2 regions of the Roseburia sp. AM23-20 genome follow, and region 1 is predicted to be linked to the other one. Evidence: predicted binding sites of a transcription regulator. Region 1 holds the regulator's gene; the other holds the start of a gene.
What was found. Region 1 encodes HrcA, which represses chaperone genes, less so after heat shock. Its sites were predicted from a motif close to TGTTAGCACTCNNNNNNNNNGAGTGCTAACA; they were not measured.
Positions count from the first base shown of each region.

Region 2: groES (co-chaperone GroES) is a predicted target of HrcA. The motif match lies at 3,677-3,707, and genes of this name have one in related genera.

Region 1 is NZ_QRHS01000003.1:50,093-60,408, reverse strand. Features, by position in the region: gene recO (DNA repair protein RecO) at 1-209, shown strand, start outside; gene DW650_RS04405 (hypothetical protein) at 276-1,013, shown strand; gene DW650_RS04400 (glycine--tRNA ligase) at 1,067-2,464, shown strand; gene DW650_RS04395 (YfhO family protein) at 2,537-5,293, shown strand; gene DW650_RS04390 (acyltransferase family protein) at 5,295-6,341, shown strand; gene hrcA (heat-inducible transcriptional repressor HrcA) at 6,480-7,580, shown strand; gene grpE (nucleotide exchange factor GrpE) at 7,596-8,231, shown strand; gene dnaK (molecular chaperone DnaK) at 8,267-10,150, shown strand; gene dnaJ (molecular chaperone DnaJ) at 10,233-10,316, shown strand, end outside.
Region 2 is NZ_QRHS01000001.1:448,274-458,589, reverse strand. Features, by position in the region: gene DW650_RS02115 (4Fe-4S dicluster domain-containing protein) at 1-1,366, shown strand, start outside; gene DW650_RS02110 (Cof-type HAD-IIB family hydrolase) at 1,580-2,362, shown strand; gene DW650_RS02105 (DUF2974 domain-containing protein) at 2,384-3,529, shown strand; gene groES (co-chaperone GroES) at 3,757-4,041, shown strand; gene groL (chaperonin GroEL) at 4,104-5,726, shown strand; gene DW650_RS02090 (pyridoxal phosphate-dependent aminotransferase) at 6,029-7,117, opposite strand; gene DW650_RS02085 (DUF5717 family protein) at 7,206-10,316, shown strand, end outside.

The DNA of each region.
Region 1 (10,316 bases):
CGGAGGAAAGCGGCAGGTTTTTCCTGAATGAATCAACTCTTTATACGATGCAGTATATCATTTCAGCAAGGGTGGAAAAATTATATACTTTTTCTGTCAGTGACAGTGTGTTAAGGCAGCTGCTTGCAATTATGAAAAGTTATCGTGCAGTTTATCTGGATCACACATTTCAGTCTCTTAAAATGTTAGAGGGACTATTTACTGGTTGAAATCGGGAATCGGAAATAGTATAATGTAAAACATTGGATATGTAAGACGAATGGAGACTTGTAAAAATGAGAAAAGCATGTATGGCAGGTATTGGCGTACTGATTGGCATTTCGATGCTGGCTGGATGTGGAAAATCTCTGAATGCAGATACGGATACGGTATATGTACAGAAAAACGGAACCGTACTCACAGTAGATGTTGAGACACTGGATAAAGATTATTATGATGAGACAGAACTAAAGGATTATGTGACAGATGCTGTTTCTGCTTATACGGAAGAACATGGAAAGAATACGGTAAAACTGGAAGGACTTTCTGTGAAAGATAGTACGGCAACACTTAAGATGAAATATAAAACACCGGAAGATTATACAGGATTTAATGGCATTGAACTCTATGAGGGCAAGGTTGTTAAGGCACTGGCAGCAGGATATGATTTCAACACAGATTTTGTCAGTGTAGAAGATGGAAAGGTGACCGGAACAGCGACGAAGGAAGAAATTTATTCCGGGGATGATTTAAAAGCAGTCATCATCAAGGCAAACAGAGATGTCAAAGTAGATGGAACGATCTGTTATGTTTCCACAGAAAATGTAAAGCTGACCGGGGCAGACAGTGTTTCCATACGGGATGGTTACAGTTTAAACAGTGATAATGTTTCAGATGAAAATGCTTCTGGCGGAACAGAGAATGTTGGCGGTTCAACAGAGATATCTGACACGGATGTCAATGATGACACAGCCTATGTAAAAGATGATGGGGCATTTGAAACAGATGTCTACACATACATTATTTATAAGTAAACATACAAAAGAGGCAGTCCACTGCCATTTTATAGAAAGGTGAGGAATTATTTATGGAAAAATCAATGGACAAAATCGTAGCACTGGCAAAATCAAGAGGTTTCGTATATCCGGGATCTGAGATTTACGGTGGTCTTGCAAATACATGGGATTATGGTAATCTCGGCGTTGAGTTAAAGAACAACGTAAAAAGAGCATGGTGGCAGAAATTTATTCAGGAGAATCCATACAATGTAGGTGTGGACTGTGCCATTTTAATGAACCCGCAGACCTGGGTTGCATCCGGACATCTTGGCGGATTTTCAGATCCTCTGATGGATTGTAAAGAATGTCATGAGCGTTTCCGTGCAGACAAGATCATCGAGGATTTTGCAGAGGAGAAAAAAATCGAGTTAAAGAGCTCCGTAGACGGATGGACACAGGAAGAGATGCGTGATTTCATCGAGGAAAATCAGGTTCCATGTCCAACCTGCGGCAAACACAACTTCACAGATATCCGTCAGTTTAACCTGATGTTTAAGACATTCCAGGGTGTTACTGAGGATGCAAAGAATACCGTATACTTAAGACCTGAGACAGCACAGGGTATTTTCGTAAACTTTAAGAATGTACAGAGAACATCCCGTAAAAAGATTCCGTTTGGTATCGGACAGGTCGGAAAATCTTTCCGTAATGAGATCACACCGGGTAACTTTACATTCCGTACCAGAGAGTTTGAGCAGATGGAGCTTGAGTTCTTCTGTGAGCCGGGTACTGATTTAGAGTGGTTCCAGTACTGGAGAGGTTTCTGCCGTGACTGGCTGATCTCCCTTGGAATCAAAGAGGATGAGATGCGTCTGCGTGACCATGATCCGGCTGAGCTTGCATTCTACAGCAAGGGAACAACGGATATCGAGTTCTTATTCCCATTCGGATGGGGCGAACTCTGGGGTATTGCTGACAGAACCGATTATGACCTTGGACGTCATCAGGAGACTTCCGGTCAGGATCTTACTTACTTTGATGATGAGAAGAATGAGAGATATCTTCCATATGTTATTGAGCCTTCACTTGGAGCAGACCGTGTTGTTTTAGCATTTTTATGTGCTGCTTATGACGAGGAAAATATCGGAACAGAGGAAAAACCGGATATGAGAACGGTTCTTCATTTCCATCCGGCTTTAGCACCTGTTAAGATCGGTGTACTTCCATTATCCAAGAAGTTAAATGAAGGTGCTGAGAAAGTATTCGCGCAGCTTTCACACAAATATAACTGTGAATTTGATGACAGAGGAAATATCGGAAAGCGTTACAGAAGACTGGATGAGATCGGTACTCCGTTCTGTGTAACCTACGATTTCGAGTCTGAAAATGACGGTGCCGTAACGGTTCGTGACCGTGATACCATGGAGCAGGAGCGTATTAAGATCGAGGATCTGGATGCTTATTTCGCAGAGAAGTTCAACTGGTAAAAGAAAAGATATGATCAGGAGAAAGACCAGAGACAATGTGCTTTGGTCTTTTTCTATGGGAGAAATTAAAAAATGAGATTCCTACGGAATAAAGATGGTAATGTCAGTAAAAAAGTCTGGTTTGCTCTGGCATATACCATATGTTTTACAATCATTGCGGGGGCGGTATTCTCCGTATTTATCATAAATAAAAAAAGTTTTATATGGGTTCCGGATGGCCTGCAACAGCATTTTAATGCGCTGCTTTATTATCGTTCGTGGCTTTTATCGATCATAGATACGCTTATTACAGAACACAGGCTTTCGGTTCCGCTGTGGGACATGCATATCGGACTTGGCTCAGATGTGCTGACGACGCTTCATTATTATGTGATCGGTGATCCACTCAATCTTTTATCGGTGTTTGTGCCGGATGAAAAGTATATGGAACTTTTTTACAATGCGATGGTTCTGGTAAGGATTTATTTTGCCGGACTGGCATTTTCTGCATATTGCAGGTATCACGGACAGAAACCTTATTCTACGCTGCTTGGGGCAATGGTATATGATTTCTGCTTCTGGGTTATCATTGCGGTGCGTCATCCGTATTTTTTAAATCCGATGATTTATCTGCCGTTGATCCTGATTGGTGTGGATAAAATTTATAAAAAACAAAAGCCCTGGTTGTATATGGGTATGCTTGCGGTGGCAACAGTCAGCAGCTTTTATTTTACATACATGATCTGTGTCTTTGTTGTCATTTATGCACTGCTTCGTTACCTGATGCTGTTTGGAAAACCGGTTTTTAAGACGGTATGGTACTGGGTATGGCGTTTTGCGGCATACTCGTTTGTAACGCTGTCATCTGTTTCTATTATTCTGCTTCCGGTTGTTGCCATGACATTATCTACAGGAAGGGCAGGAGCACAGCATACGTTTTCATTGCTTTATCCGTTATCTTATTATCGGAAATTATTTTATGGATTCCTGATCGGAGGTTCCACTTACTGGAGTGAACTGGGATATACGGGAATCGTTCTTTTGGCAGTGTTGCTGCTTCTTCTTGGGCGAAGAAAAAACAGGGGACTGCGTGCCGGATTTGTACTTATGACGCTGTTACTGTTGTTCCCATTTGCGGGAAAAATGTTGAATGGTGGAAGTTATGTGGTAAACCGTTACATGTGGGCATACTCCATGCTTGTGTCTTTTATCGCGGTAAAAATGTATCCTCAGATGATGGAGATGCATTTTAAGAAAAAAATTGCACTGTTCTGGGCGGGAATCACCTATATCTGCCTGTGCTTGGAGGTGCTTGGAAAGCATCAGAAACAGTATGTATTAGTGGCATTATTATTATTTTCCATGCTGTTAGTCCTCATTGTCGGAACCGGGAAAAAGACGAAAGAAAAATTTGTTTTTAAAGCGGCATTGTTAGTGGTTGTGATGCTTGAACTGATCTATCAGGGCTGGGCAGAATATGCGCCACAGGCGGGTGGTTATGTGGAAGAATTTGCCACGCAGGGAGAGGCACTTTCCATGCTGACCACAGATGCGGCTGGAAGCCTTGTGAAAAATCATGCGAAAGATACGACATACCGCTATGAGTCCCTGCAGTCCGAGGAGTGGAAAAACACGGCGATGCAGCTTGGAATCAATGGTACTTCCTATTATTTCAGTCTTGCAAACCCGGATATTAACCAGTTTCAGCGGGAAATGTATATCAACCAGACAAGAGATTTCTGTTATTCCGGTTTTGATGCCCGTACAATGTTAGAAGTGCTGTCCGGGGTACGTTATTATGTAGTGCCATCCGGAAACAAAGGTCTACGTCCATATGGTTACAACGTCTGTATCAACCGTGGAACACTTGGCGCGGGGGGACAGTATGAAGTGAAATGCGATGCCTATGAGAATGATTCCGTACTGCCGGTTGGATTCGCAGGCAGTACAGTAATTCCACGGAGTATCTATGAAAAGCTGGATGTAACAAAAAAACAGCAGGCACTTTTACAGGGAATCATTGTGGAGGATGATAAGGTTCCGGCTGCATTAGCTCAGAAGGAAACCGGAATGGAATTTACAGATAAAGAGATTTCTTATGAGATTACGGATATGCATAACGTGGAACTGACAGACCACGGATTTACAGCGACAGAAAAGAAAGCGTCGGTCACACTTTCCTTTGAGGGGATGCCGGAGAGCGAAACATACTTTATATTAAAGGGACTTGGGTTTTCGGAGGAAGGAAAAACCTTAACACAGTCGAAGAGCCGTCTGCACATTGATGTGACCTGTGGAAAGATTACAAAGATGATTACATTCCTTACCAGAAAGAATAATTTTTACAGTGGTGTGGATGATTATCTGATCAATACCGGCTATCGTGATGAAAAAGCAGATGAAATTACACTGACATTTCATGAAAAGGGGACTTACCGGTTTGATGAGATGCAGATCGTATGTCAGCCGATGCAGCAGGTTGATAGTCTGGCAAAAAAACTGAAACAGAATGTTTTAAAAGGGGTCGTCATGGATACCAACCGGATATCCGGTACTCTTGAGACAGATCAGGAAGAATTGCTTTGTCTGACGATCCCATACAGCAGTGGATGGCAGGCGTATATTGATGGCAAGGAAGCAGATGTTTTAAAGGCAGATACGATGTATATGGCAGTTGATGTGCCGGAGGGAATACATCAGATCGAATTTTATTACTGTACACCGTATTTAAAAACGGGTGCTGTTTTGAGCGGTCTTGGAATCCTGTCGGTGATCGGGATTGCTGTTTTCAGATATAGAACGGGTGATAAGAGAAAAAAAGAACAGGGCAGGACGAAAGAAAGGATCTAAGATGTCTACGATATATCTATCGGAAAAAAATGAATACAGGGCACTTGATTTTCTGAAATTTGCAGCAGCATTTCTAGTTGTTGCCATTCACATTCCACCATTTGAAGAGGCTGCTCCGGTATTTTCACACGAATTTCAGCAGGTAATCTGCCGGATGGCAGTGCCGTTCTTTTTTGTATGTACCGGATATTTTATGGGAGAAAAAATAGCGGACAAAGGCAGGGTAAAAAAATATCTTTTCCATATTATAAAGATGTATGTATGGTGGAGTCTGTTATATCTGATCCCGATCATTGACCGGTTCTGGGAGAAAAAAAGAAGTGCTGCCGGAAATTTGTCAGAACTGGCGAGAAGATTTTTTCTGATCGGTTCTTATATACAGCTATGGTATCTTCTTGCAACGGTTGTGGCGGTACTGTTATTGTATCTTCTTGCAACGCACTTTCAATGGAGTGTAAAAAGCATTGTAGTGGCTGCCGTACTATTATATCTGGCTGGAGTCTGCCATAACACTTATCATCATGCTTTTGATGATCTTTCGCCGGCTGCAAATGAGATCAGATGGTATCTTTCTGTATTTGCTACCGCAAGAAATGGCCTGTTTTTTGGATTCCCGTTTGTGACGACGGGATATTTGTTCCGGGTAAAGGCAGACCGGATCAGAAAAAATGATTATGGATGGCATACGATAGTTTTTCTGGCACTCATGATGTTAGAAGAGTGGATCGTCACTCAGAAAATTGGCGAATCATCCCATGATATGTATCTAATGACACCTCTTGTCACGGCAAATCTTTTTCTGGCAGCCGCTTTTTGTCCGGTAAGCGATAAGCGGGGGGCAATGGCAAAGATTATGCGTGAACTCTCGACTGAGATTTTTCTTTTGCACATGCTGGTATATTTCTGGTACAAAAAGATCATGGAGAGTATGGGACTGGATGCAGGAAATCATCTGGTGCGTTATCTGGTGGTTGTTAGTGGCAGTGTTCTGATCGGATTGATCCTCATATATATAGGAAGAAAAAGGAATAAAACCGTAAAATTATAAAAAAAATATAAAACCGCAGAAATTATAAAAATTAGTGTTGACAAAAGAATATGATGGTGCTATTTTAAGTACATAGATGTTAGCACTCCACAATAACGAGTGCTAACAGATATAAAAAGTAACTGGGAACTAAGGCAGATGCCAGATTCTTACAGAGAGTTACAGAGTATGGAGATGGAGAAGAGAATGGACGAGGAATTCGAGTTAGACGAACGAAAAACGAAAATTCTTGATGCAATCATCCGCAACTATTTAGAGACAGGCGAACCGGTTGGATCACGAACGATATCCAAGTATACCGATTTGAATTTAAGCTCTGCAACGATCCGTAATGAGATGGCAGATCTGGAAGAACTTGGATACATTTTACAGCCGCATACTTCAGCCGGCAGGATTCCTTCTGACAAAGGATACCGCTTTTATGTGGATCATCTGATGGAAGAGAAAAAACGTGAGGTCGATGAGATGAAGAGTTTCGTCATCGAACACACGGAGAAGATGGATCAGGTGTTGCAGCAAGTGGCAAAGATACTGGCGAACAATACCAATTATGCAACGATGGTAACAGCACCGACGTTCCATAAGAATAAAGTAAAGTTCATCCAGTTATCCAATATGAATGAAGAACAGATCTTAGCAACGATCGTTACCGAAGGTAATCTGGTCAAGAATAAAATTATTCCGGTCAGTGAACCAATCGATAATGAGACGATGTTAAAACTGAATTTCCTGTTAAATGCGAATTTAAATGGTCTTGCATTGCAGGAGATCAATCTTGGAACCATTGCAAAGCTGAAAGAGCAGGCAGGCATTCACAGTGATATCATCAGTGATGTGCTTGATACCGTGGCAGAGACGATGGGACAGGATGAGGACATCCGCATTTATACAAGCGGAACAACCAACTTCTTTAAATATCCGGAGTTAAGTGATTCGGAGAAAGCGAGTGAGCTGATCTCCACATTTGAGGAGAAACAGCAGTTAGCGAGCCTTGTAACTGAAAACCTGTTAGATGATGATAATACAGGGATTCAGGTTTATATAGGAAATGAAAGCCCGATACAGACCATGAAGGACTGCAGTGTTGTGACAGCAACTTATGAATTGGGCGAAGGCGTTCGTGGAACGATAGGAATTGTCGGACCGAAGCGAATGGATTATGAGAAAGTAATGGATAACCTGAAAACCTTGAAAAATTCCTTAGATGGAATTTTAAACAAGGATAAGGAACAGACATAGAAAGGTGGTTCATAGATGTCAGAGATGAATGAAGAGGTATTAGACGAAGCAATGGAGAATTCCACAGAGGAAAATGCTTCTGAAACCCAGACGGATGAAAATGTGACATCCACGGAAGAGACAACTGAGACAGCAGATACGGAAGAAGCAGAAAATGCTGATACGGATTCTGAAGATTCAGATAAAAAGAAATCTTTTTTCAAAAAGAAAAAAGATAAAAAGGATGAGCAGATCGAAGAGCTTACTGACAAAGTCAAAAGACAGATGGCAGAGTTCGATAATTTTCGTAAGCGTACAGAAAAGGAAAAATCACAGATGTACGATATGGGAGCCAAAACGATCGTAGAAAAGATCCTGCCGGTAATTGATAACTTCGAGCGTGGTCTTGCAGCTGTTCCGGAAGAAAGCAAAGAAGATGCTTTTGTTGTCGGAATGGATAAGATCTACCGCCAGATGCTTACCGTATTAGAGGAAGCAGGTGTAACACCGATCGAAGCAGTCGGTGCAGAATTTGATCCGAATTTCCACAACGCAGTAATGCATGTGGAGGATGAAACCTTAGGAGAAAATGTAGTAGCAGAAGAACTCCAGAAGGGATATATGTACAGAGATACTGTAGTAAGACACAGTATGGTAAAAGTAGCAAACTAAGTATTTCATAGATATTAGATGAGGAGGAAATCATTATGAGTAAAATCATTGGTATTGACTTAGGTACAACAAACAGTTGTGTAGCTGTTATGGAAGGTGGAAAACCTACCGTTATCGCAAATCAGGAAGGTGCAAGAACAACACCATCTATCGTTGCATTCACAAAAACAGGCGAGAGATTAGTAGGTGAGCCTGCAAAACGTCAGGCTGTTACAAACGCAGAAAAGACCATATCTTCTATCAAGAGACATATGGGTACTGATTATAAAGTAGCAATTGATGATAAACAGTATTCTCCACAGCAGATTTCTGCAATGATCTTACAGAAATTAAAAGCTGATGCAGAAGGATACTTAGGAGAAAAAGTAACAGAGGCTGTTATCACAGTTCCGGCTTACTTCAACGATGCCCAGCGTCAGGCAACCAAAGATGCAGGTAAGATCGCAGGTCTTGATGTAAAACGTATCATCAACGAGCCGACAGCAGCAGCTTTAGCTTATGGTCTTGACAATGAGAAAGAGCAGAAGATCATGGTATACGACCTTGGTGGTGGTACATTTGATGTTTCTATCATTGAGATTGGCGATGGTGTTATCGAAGTATTATCTACAAACGGTGATACACATCTTGGTGGTGATGATTTTGATAACAGAATCACACAGTGGATGATCGATGAGTTCAAGAAAGCAGAAGGTGTTGATCTTTCTACTGATAAGATGGCTCTTCAGAGATTAAAAGAAGCTGCTGAGAAAGCAAAGAAAGAGCTTTCTTCTGCAACAACCACAAATATCAACCTTCCGTTCATCACAGCAACTGCTGAGGGACCGAAACACTTTGATATGAACTTAACCAGAGCAAAATTCGACGAACTGACACATGATCTCGTTGAAAAAACAGCTATTCCGGTTCAGAACGCCATGAGAGATGCAGGACTTACCAATGCTGATCTTGGTCAGGTATTATTAGTTGGTGGTTCTACACGTATCCCGGCTGTTCAGGATAAAGTAAAACAGTTGACAGGCAAAGAGCCAAGTAAGACATTGAACCCGGATGAGTGTGTTGCCATCGGTGCATCTATCCAGGGTGGTAAACTTGCAGGAGATGCAGGTGCAGGTGAGATCTTACTTCTGGATGTAACACCACTTTCACTTTCCATCGAGACAATGGGTGGTATCGCAACAAGACTGATCGAGAGAAATACAACAATTCCTACAAAGAAGAGCCAGATCTTCTCAACAGCAGCAGATAACCAGACAGCAGTAGATATCAACGTTGTACAGGGTGAGAGACAGTTTGCAAGAGATAACAAATCCCTTGGACAGTTCCGTCTGGATGGTATCCCGCCAGCACGTCGTGGTGTTCCGCAGATCGAAGTTACATTTGATATCGATGCAAACGGTATCGTAAATGTATCTGCAAAAGATTTAGGAACTGGAAAAGAACAGCATATTACGATCACAGCAGGTTCTAACATGTCTGATGATGAGATCGATAAGGCAGTAAAAGAAGCTGCAGAGTTCGAAGCACAGGATAAGAAGAGAAAAGAAGCAATCGATGCAAGAAACGATGCTGATTCCTTCGTATTCCAGACACAGCAGGCATTAGATCAGGTTGGGGCAAACCTTGATCCGGCTGATAAATCTGCAGTAGAAGCTGATATGAATGCAGTAAAATCATTCTTAGATGCACATCAGAATCCGGAAGAAATGACAGAAGCTGATGTAACAGAGCTGAAATCCCTTCAGGAAAAACTGACAGAGAGTGCACAGAAGGTATTTGCAAAGATGTATGAGCAGACACAGGCAGCACAGGGAGCAGCTGGTGCAGGTCCTGATATGAGCGGCATGGGCGGTAACGCACAGGCAGGTGCATCTTCCGCAGATGATGATGTCGTAGACGCAGACTTCAAAGAAGTTTAATCATCAGAAATAATAAAAATACAACGGGGTTTCCGGGGGTTTTCCCGGAAACCCTGTATGCAGTTTGAGAGAGGAAAACGTTATGGCAGATAAGAGAGATTATTATGAAGTCTTAGGCGTGAGTAAAACGGCAACAGATGCTGAGATCAAGAAAGCGTTCCGTGTA
Region 2 (10,316 bases), on a different contig from region 1:
AGAAGAGAGAGACCACATCGCAACAGAACTCATTCCAGGTCCGACACCGCAGTTTCGCTGTTGTATTTATAAAGAGAGGGAGATCATCCGTCAGAGAGTCCGTTTAGCAGAGGGTAAAGCACCGGGCGCAGAGGATGATGGAAATGTGGTTCAGGTTATCAGCTCCGCATGTGAGGACTGTCCGATTTCCAGTTATACTGTAACAGAGAACTGCCAGAACTGTCTTGGAAAAGCATGTATCAATGCATGTAAATTTGGCGCAATCGAGCCGGGAAGAGACCGTTCCCATATTGATCCTTCCAAATGTAAAGAATGTGGAAAATGTGCACAGGCATGTCCTTACAATGCAATCGCACATTTAAAGAGACCGTGTAAATTCAGCTGTCCGGTCAATGCGATTACATACAATGAGTACGGCATTTCCGTGATCGATAAAGAAAAATGTATCCGCTGCGGTAAATGTATCCACAGCTGTCCGTTCGGAGCAATCGCATCTAAGACTTATATTGTGCCGGTAATCGAGGCTTTAAAAGCAGGTAAGCATGTATATGCAATGACAGCTCCTGCAACAGAAGGCCAGTTTGGTGCAGATATCACAATGGCAAGCTGGAAAAAAGCGATGAAAGAGATGGGATTTACTGATTTCTATGATGTAGGTCTCGGTGGAGATATGACAGCAGCTTATGAGGCAGAAGAGTGGGCAGAGGCTTATAAAGAGGGAAATAAAAAAGTTACTTCCTGCTGTCCTGCATTCGTAAATATGGTGCGTTTACATTATCCGGAATTAGCAGAGTGTGTATCTACAACAGTATCTCCGATGTGCGCAGTTTCACGTCTGATCAAAGCGAAAGATCCTGATGCGATCACTGTATTTATTGGACCGTGTGTTGCCAAGAAGTCAGAAGTTGCAGATCAGAAGATCGAGGGAAATGCAGATTATGTATTAACATACAGCGAGATCCGTGCAATGATGAAAGCAAAAGGCGTTGAGTTACAGCCGTGTCCAAATGATGATCAGACAGCATCTACATTTGGTAAACGTTTCGCAAACTCCGGCGGTGTAACAGCTGCAGTACTTGAGAGCTTAAAAGAGTCTAACGATGAGATCGCAGCAACCGTATGCAAGGCAAACGGTGCGGCAGAGTGTAAGAAAGCATTACTTCTGTTAAAAGCTGCAAGACTGCCGGAAGACTTCATTGAAGGTATGGCATGCGAGGGCGGCTGCGTTGGTGGTCCAAGTGCGTTCAACGATCAGATTTCTTCCAAAAAGAACCGTGATACCCTGATCGGTCAGGCAGATGACCGTACCATCCATGACAACTTAAAGAATTACGACATGGAAAGCTTCTCCATGCACCGTGAGTAATACGAACGGAGCATTGCATCGCGAGTAAGACGAGCGGAGCATTGCATCGTGAGCAAGCAAACAGAATAGTGAGCATTATTATGCCGTGCAGCCTGTAAAAGGGTTGTGCGGTATTTTTGTATACGGTGATATGGATTTTAAAATACTTTGCTTAATGGGAAAATTCTGTTAGAATAAAAAACATCACGACGGAAGGGAAAAATAGACGATATAATGAAAAAAGCAGTATTTTTTGATATAGACGGTACATTATGGGATTTTAAGATGAATATACCGGAAAGCACAAAAGAAGCATTGAAAGAACTAAGAAAAAACGGGCATTATGCCTTCCTGTGCAGTGGAAGAAGCAGATCCAATATCAAAAGTCCCAAATTACTGGCACTCGGGTTTGATGGCATTGTGGCAGCATGCGGCACACACATTGAATTCGAGGGAGAAAAGTTATTTGAACTTTTACTGACCAACGAACAAATCAAACATATTCTTACAGTACTTAGAAAATACCAGATACCAATGGTACTAGAGGGACCAAATTATATTTATGTGGATGAAAAAGACTTCAAGGATGATCCATATGTCATTTATCTGAGAAATGAGCTTGGGGAAAACCTAAAAAGTATTACCGGAATTGCACAATATGAGGTAAATAAGCTGAGTGCGGAACTTGGAAATGCAGATGTAGAACTTGTCAGGAAAGAACTGGGAACGGAGTTTGATATGATCGTCCATGAGCCGGATGGAATATTAGAGATCGGGCAGGCGGGGCATTCCAAGGCAAGTGGCATTGAGCGTCTCTGTGCGTTTCTTGGAATCGCAAAAGAAGATACTTATGCATTCGGGGATAGTGCTAATGATGTGGAAATGCTTGAATTTGTGGCACATGGGATTGCCATGGGAAATGGTACGGATGTGGCAAAGAATGCGGCAGAATTTATTACCACAGATATCCATAAAGATGGGATCTGGAACGGACTGAAACATTATGGGCTGATCTGAATAAAAGACAGGGGGAAAAATATGGCAAATATCATGGATTATATGGACTGGCGCGGGGATTTATCGTTTGAGGCAGATGAATTTAATGAAGTTGATAATCTGATTTTAGCGCAGCTTGCATATGTTGATTTTGAGGGGATCGTTACAGCAGAGGAAAATGCGCCGGCTGTACCGCTTAAGGAGGCATCCGGACAATTTTGGGAAAAGAATGATAAAGACGAAATCTTGGCACGGGTATCCATGACGAAATCGGCCCCGTTTGTTATGGAGAAAATGGCGGAAACAAAACGTTTTTCGGATGTAAAACTGCACTGCTATGTCAATGAGATCCGAGACGATCAACAGTTTCAGTTTTCGGCGGTCTGTGTGGAACTGCCGGATGACAGCCTGTATGTGGCATTTCGCGGAACAGACAACACGATCACGGGCTGGCGGGAAGATTTTAATATGGGATATCTGTCAGAAACGCCGGGACAGCTCCGGGCAGTGGAATATTTGAACCGTGCAGTGACAGACAAAAAGCAGAGGGTGCGTGTCGGCGGCCATTCAAAGGGTGGAAATTTTGCCGTGTATGCCTCCGTAAAATGTGATCCGCAGATCCAGAACCAGATTTTAAATGTGTACAGCAATGATGGTCCGGGATTCCGGAGCGATATGGTGGAAAGCACAGAGTACCAGCGCATGCTGCCGAAGCTGCACACGATCCTGCCGGAATCTTCCATTGTCGGAATGCTCTTAGAACATCAGGAGTCGTTTGAAGTTGTCAAGAGCTCAAACAGCGGGATCCAGCAGCACGATGCCATGTCATGGGAGGTACTCGGAAGATCTTTTGTACATGTGGATCAGGTTGCGGCGCAGAGCCTGTTGTTGGATGAAACGATAAAATCATGGATTTACCAGTTAGACGGGGAAGAGAGGGCACAGATCGTGGAGACGGCATTTGATATGATCGAAAAAGTCGGGATCCGTACGGTAGATGATTTTTACCACAGTAAATGGAAGAAAATACAGGAACTGATGAAAGAAACCAGTAAACTTTCACCGGAGCGGCAGAAACTGTTTTCAAGAGCCTTAAAACTGCTTTGGATGGAAGGAAATAAAGCAATGAAGGAGACAGTAAAACAGACCGTAAAACGCACGGTAAAACAGTCTCCGCTGAAAAAATAAAAAAAGTATAAAATCACAGAAAATGAGTGAACTTATAAAAAAACGAGAAAAAGAGAGAAAATATTAGAAAATATCAGAATAAATGGACATAAATAGAAATATATTTGGTTGCAGATTCAAATATAAAAATCTATTATATGAACCATAAGTTAGCACTCAAAAGAAATGAGTGCTAATAACTACTCAAAAGAAATAAAACAGATGATCATAAGCAGGAGGTAAGCAACATGAAATTAGTTCCATTAAGCGACAGAGTCGTATTAAAACAGTGTGAGGCAGAGGAAACCACAAAATCAGGTATCATCCTTACAAGCAGTGCACAGGAAAAACCACAGGAGGCAGAGGTTATTGCCGTAGGTCCTGGTGGAATGGTTGATGGAAAAGAAGTTACCATGCAGGTAAAAGCCGGACAGAAGGTAATTTATTCAAAATACGCAGGAACAGAAGTAAAATTAGACGGAGAAGAATACATTATCGTAAAACAGAATGATATTCTTGCAGTCGTAGAATAAATAATTGTTCAAAGTAAAACAGATTTTTATTATTAATAAATTTCAGAAAGAGGTAGACAGATATGGCAAAGGAAATTAAATATGGCACAGAAGCAAGAGCAGCATTAGGTGCAGGTGTAGATAAACTGGCAAATACCGTAAGAGTAACATTAGGACCGAAAGGAAGAAACGTAGTACTTGATAAATCTTACGGCGCTCCGCTGATCACAAATGATGGTGTTACAATCGCAAAAGAGATCGAGTTAGAAGATGCATTCGAGAACATGGGTGCGCAGCTTGTAAAAGAAGTTGCAACAAAGACAAACGATGTTGCAGGTGATGGTACCACAACAGCAACTGTTTTAGCACAGGCAATGGTACAGGAAGGTATGAAGAACCTTGAGGCAGGTGCAAACCCGATCATCCTCCGCCGTGGTATGAAGAAAGCAACAGACAAAGCAGTAGAAGCAATTCTTGCAATGTCCTCAAAAGTAAATGGCAAAGACCAGATCGCAAAAGTAGCTGCAATCTCTGCAGGAGATGAGAATGTTGGTAACATGGTTGCTGATGCAATGGAAAAAGTTTCCAACGATGGTGTTATCACGATCGAGGAATCTAAGACAATGCAGACAGAGCTTGATTTAGTAGAAGGTATGCAGTTTGACCGTGGTTATGTATCTGCTTACATGTGCACAGATATGGATAAAATGGAAGCAGTATTAGACGATCCATATATCCTGATCACAGATAAGAAGATCAGCAACATTCAGGAGATTCTTCCTCTGTTAGAGCAGATCGTACAGAGCGGAGCAAGATTACTTATCATCGCTGAGGATATCGAGGGTGAGGCACTTACCACTTTGATCGTCAACAAACTGCGTGGTACATTCAATGTAGTAGCTGTCAAAGCACCTGGCTATGGTGACAGAAGAAAAGCAATGCTTGAAGATATCGCAATCTTAACAGGTGGTCAGGTGATCAGCTCTGATCTTGGTCTGGAATTAAAAGACACAACTATGGATCAGTTAGGCCGTGCAAAATCTGTAAAAGTCCAGAAAGAGAACACAGTGATCGTTGACGGTGCTGGTGACAAAGATGCGATCGCAAGCAGAGTAAACCAGATCCGTGGTCAGATCGAGGAGACAACATCTGAGTTTGATAAAGAAAAATTACAGGAGAGACTTGCAAAATTAGCAGGTGGCGTTGCAGTTATCCGTGTCGGTGCAGCAACTGAGACAGAGATGAAAGAAGCAAAACTTCGTATGGAAGATGCTTTAAACGCAACAAGAGCAGCAGTCGAAGAAGGTATCATCGCAGGTGGCGGTTCTGCATATATCCATGCAACCAAAGCTGTTGCTGAGTTAGCTGACACCTTAGAGGGTGATGAGAAGACTGGTGCAAAAGTTATCTTAAAAGCTCTGGAAGCTCCATTATACTATATCTCTGCAAATGCAGGACTTGAGGGCGCTGTTATCATCAATAAGGTAAAAGAGTCTAAAGACGGTATCGGATTCAATGCAGCAACCGAAGAGTATGTAGATATGGTTGAGAACGGTATTCTTGACCCGGTTAAAGTTACAAGAACAGCATTACAGAACGCAACTTCTGTTGCATCTACACTGCTTACAACAGAGTCTGTTGTTGCTAATATCAAAGAAGATGCTCCGGCAGTTCCGGCAGGCAACCCTGGCATGGGAATGATGTAATAACAGGTCTCTAAGAGAAAAAACAATAGATTGTATGGCTTTGTGATACAATCTGTTGTAATAAATAAGAACGTGAAAAACACAGCAGATTGTAAAGATCTGCTGTGTTTTTTAAATTCATAGGAAATTACGCATCTCGCGGAGAAGAAGTTAGCTGTAAACAGCACCGCTCGAGCGCGAAAGAGTCGCAAGCGACTCTTTGTTCTAGGAAAATGCGTTGAAAATTGTGCTGAAAATAAGATTTTATATTTTGATGAATTACAAAAACAAATGCCGGTGAACAGATTTGTCTGACCGGATATTTACCGGAGCAGGCAGGCAAGCAGTCTGTCATTATCCTCTGGATTCATGATACAGAGCCGGATGTACTTGTTATCCAGAAATGGGAATGTGGAGCAGTCACGGATCATCATTTTTTCACGGATCGCACGGTCAAATAGATCCTGGGAAGTAAGGTCATCTTTTAAAATGCGTACCAGCATGAAATTGCCGCTTGGTTCATATACTTTAAAATCAGGGCTTTTCTGGAATGTCTGATAAATTCTTGCACGCTCTGAAGTGATCAGGTCTTTGGTAGCTTTGATGTATGCAGTGTCACGGAACATCGTCTCTCCGGCAACGACAGCCAGGGAATTGATCGTCCATGGATTTTTTCTGGTATTGATAGATTTGATCAGATCACGGTTGCCTGTGATCGCATAGCCGAGGCGGAGTCCCGGTGCCGCGAAAAATTTTGAGGTACCACGTAAAATGACAATATTGTTATAATAGTTTGTCAGTGGCACAGCGGAGATATCAGCCATATTATCGGCAAATTCCACATAAGTTTCATCCACCATGACATAAATGTCATGTTCCTTGCATGCATCTAAGATGTGACGCATTTCTGTTCTTGTAATGCAGGATGATGTAGGGTTGTTTGGGTTACATATAACGATCAGATCAATGCTTTCATTCAGATGAGAGATAAAATCATCAACATCTAAACGGAAATTATCCTTTTCGCGAAGCGGATAATAGAGTGTCGTACCTCCGCCAAGAGAGATCTCACGCTCGTATTCGGAATAAGTAGGACCGATGACCATTGCCTTTTTCGGGTGCTCAATCTGTATAAAAAGAGAGATCAGTTCTGTGGAACCGTTACCTACGATGACGTTTTCATATTCTGTACCGCAGTATTCTGCGATGCATTTACGAAGAGATGTATATTCCCTGTCAGGATATGTCGTGATCACATCGATCTGCTCGGAAAGAGCGGTACGAAGAAGCGGTGATACACCAAGCGGGTTAACATTTGCAGAAAAACTGACGATCTCTTCTTTTCTGATGCCGTAGATCTGCTCTATTTTTTCTAAATCACTTCCGTGAAAATGGTCTTTGTGTTTTATCATTGCGAACTCCTCCAAATTGGTTTATAATCTATTATAATGATTGTCATTGAAAAAGCAAGCAATTAAAAGAGAAAAAGCGGGTGTCGATTTGCGAAGACGGATACAACAACTGGCAAGGGGAAAATTCGAACACTTAAAGCCATCTCTTTCAATTTCTGTGGATAAAATTGACATTACTGCAATGGAAGGAAATGACGTTTCGGGGGATTTTGTGATCACAAGCACAAATCATGTGCCGATGCGTGGAATCGTATATTCTTCCAATCCGAGAATGGAATGTCTGACACCACAGTTTGAAGGGGAAGAAATAAGGATTCGTTACCAATTTCATAGTTATGGTCTGGTTGAAGGTGATATTCAAAAAGGAGAGTTCTGTATTGTAGTAGAACAGGGTGAATATAACCTTTCTTTTGTTGTGTCTGTTTCTAAATTGTATGCGGAATCTTCTGTCGGGAAAATAAAAAATTTATCCGATTTTGCCAGACTGTCAGAAAATGATTTTGAAGAGGCATTTCATCTGTTTTATTCTGGAAAATTTAAAAATATATTTCATTCCGGTGAAAAAAGAGAAATGCTTTTGTATGAGGGATTATCAAAAGGAACTCCCTCCGGTCAAAAGGTAGAAGAGTTTTTGATCGGTATTCATAAAAAGAAGCGTACAGAGGTTTTGCTAAAAGAGAGCAATACTGTATTTTATCAGGTACATGAAAACAGACTGGAAACTTTTCAGATAAACAGAAGCCAGCACGGTTATCTTGAAATCAGAGTCAGTTCAGATGCAGGTTTTTTAGCCTTGAAGAAGCCAAGGGTTACCGATGAGATGTTCGTGGGGAGCGTCTGCAATGTAGAATATTACATTGTGGCAGAAAAAATGCATGCCGGAAAGAATTTTGGAAAGATATGTCTGGAAGTGCCGGGACAGGAAACGTTAATTTATCATGTATGTGCCACATCAAAGCCGGAAAATGCTACAGAAAATGAACCTGTTTTTTTAGATATCCAGAAATCCAGAGCAAAATTAATGCAGCTTTATCTGGAATACCGCCTGAAGCGGATCGTGACAGGCGTATGGGCGAACCAGTCGGGAGTTATTTTAGACCATTTATCTACTTTGTGTAAGGATGAAAAAATATATGGACTGATGAAAGCACAGGCACTGATCATCAATCGCCAGAGACAGGAGGCATCCTGGATTTTAGATGATTTTAAACGGACATGTGAGGATCATACAAGCCCGGAATGGGGATATTATCTTTATCTGTGCACACTGATGGAACGGGAGCCGTCTTACGTAGATCGTCTGACGATAGAGGTGGAGCAGATTTTTAAAATGCATCCGGATGATTCAATGCTGTTCTGGGTGCTGTTATTTTTAAAAGAAGAGTATTATCAGAAACCGGCAGAAAGGTTAGAAGCAGTCCGGGACTGGATGCGTTATGATAACAGTCCGTATTTTTATCTGGAGGCATATTATCTGATCTGGCAGGACCCTTATTTACTGACAAAACTTGGAACATTTGAAACACGCATATTATACTGGGTTGCAAAATGGGGTGTTATGACAAGGGATATTGCAATACAGGTAACGGGTCTTGTCGCAGGGAAAAAGGAGTATCATCCGTTTCTATACCGTATTTTAGAAGCATGTTATGAGGTAAAACCAGATGATGAAATGTTGACGACGGTGTTGGGATATCTGATCCGCAGCCAGTGCTTTGGTGCAAAATATCATCACTGGTATGAGCTTGGAATAGAACGAGAGATTCGTATTACAAGCCTGTATGAAGCATATCTTTTATCACTGGATGGAAGAAAACTTGAGCGTGTACCGAAGATGATTCAGATGTATTTTCAGTATGACAGTGGATTGTCCTGGCAGCAGAAGGCGGTTTTATTTGTCAATATTATTGCGGCAAAAAAAATACAGCCTGATGTATATCAGAAGTATCTGCCGATCATAGAACGCTTTGCGATGGAGCAGCTTGAGGCAGGTCATGTAGATGATAATCTGGCTGTGATTTATGATGAGATGTTTGCACAGGGTATCATAAATGCGGATATTGCACATTGGGCATCTGAAATTCTTTTTACACATAAGGTGATCTGCACAGATTCACGTGCCGCAAAGATAGAAGTTTATGAATACGCATGCAACAATGCAGATAATAAGGAAGCCGTGATCCGGAACGGAGCAGCATATTTTACCGTACATACAAAGGATTACTGCCTGATCATGGAAGATATTTATGGCAATCGTTTTTGCGGGGATATTGGTTATTACGAAGAGCCGTTGATGGACATTGACGGCTGTGTAAAGAAGTGTATGGAGTTTGCACAGGAAGAATTGCCTTATATTCTTTATTCCATGCAGCAGAAGGGCGGAGAAGAAGTTGATGATCCGGATTTTCCGGGTGTGTGGGCTGTTTTGAAATCACCGTTGGTAAGTGACCGCTATAAAAGAGATGTTGCAGAACAGGTTATATCATTTTATCGGAAAAGAAAGTATGAGGCAGGATGCCTGACTGGTCTGGATCATAAACTCTTATCAACAGCTTCGCGTCGTATGCTGATGCAGTATCTGACAGAAGAACATTTGTATGAAACAGCGTATCGAATGGCAGAAGAATGTGGATATGAGCATATGGATACGGCAGCATGTGTCTCTTTATGCAGTTATGCGATCCATACAGCAGGTTTTGAGGAAGATGATTTCCTGCTTGGATTTGCAGAGTATGTATTTTACAGGGGCATCTATAATGATGTAATTCTTATTTATCTCTGCAAATATTATAATGGCGCAACAAAGACCATGGCGGAAATCTGGAAAGCAGCCGGCGAGTTTGATATAGATACGTTTGATCTTGAGGAGCGTATTTTAAGTCAGATGCTTTATTCGACTGACTATATTGCGGATGTGGAAGATATCTATGAAAGTTATGTAAAAGGCGGGGGACGGGAACTGATCTGCATGGCATATTTATCTTATTTTGCAGATGCATGGCTGGTGCGGGATATGGTGGTACCTGAGTATGTGTTTGAACAGATTTTTGTACGCTATCAGGAAGGTAATCCGCTGAACGATGCATGTAAACTGGGACTGCTGAAATATTTTTCGGAGAAAGAACACTTATCAGATGTAATGTACCGGGCGGCTGATGAGTTGTTGGAAGAGTACACATCACAGAACCGTTACTTTGAT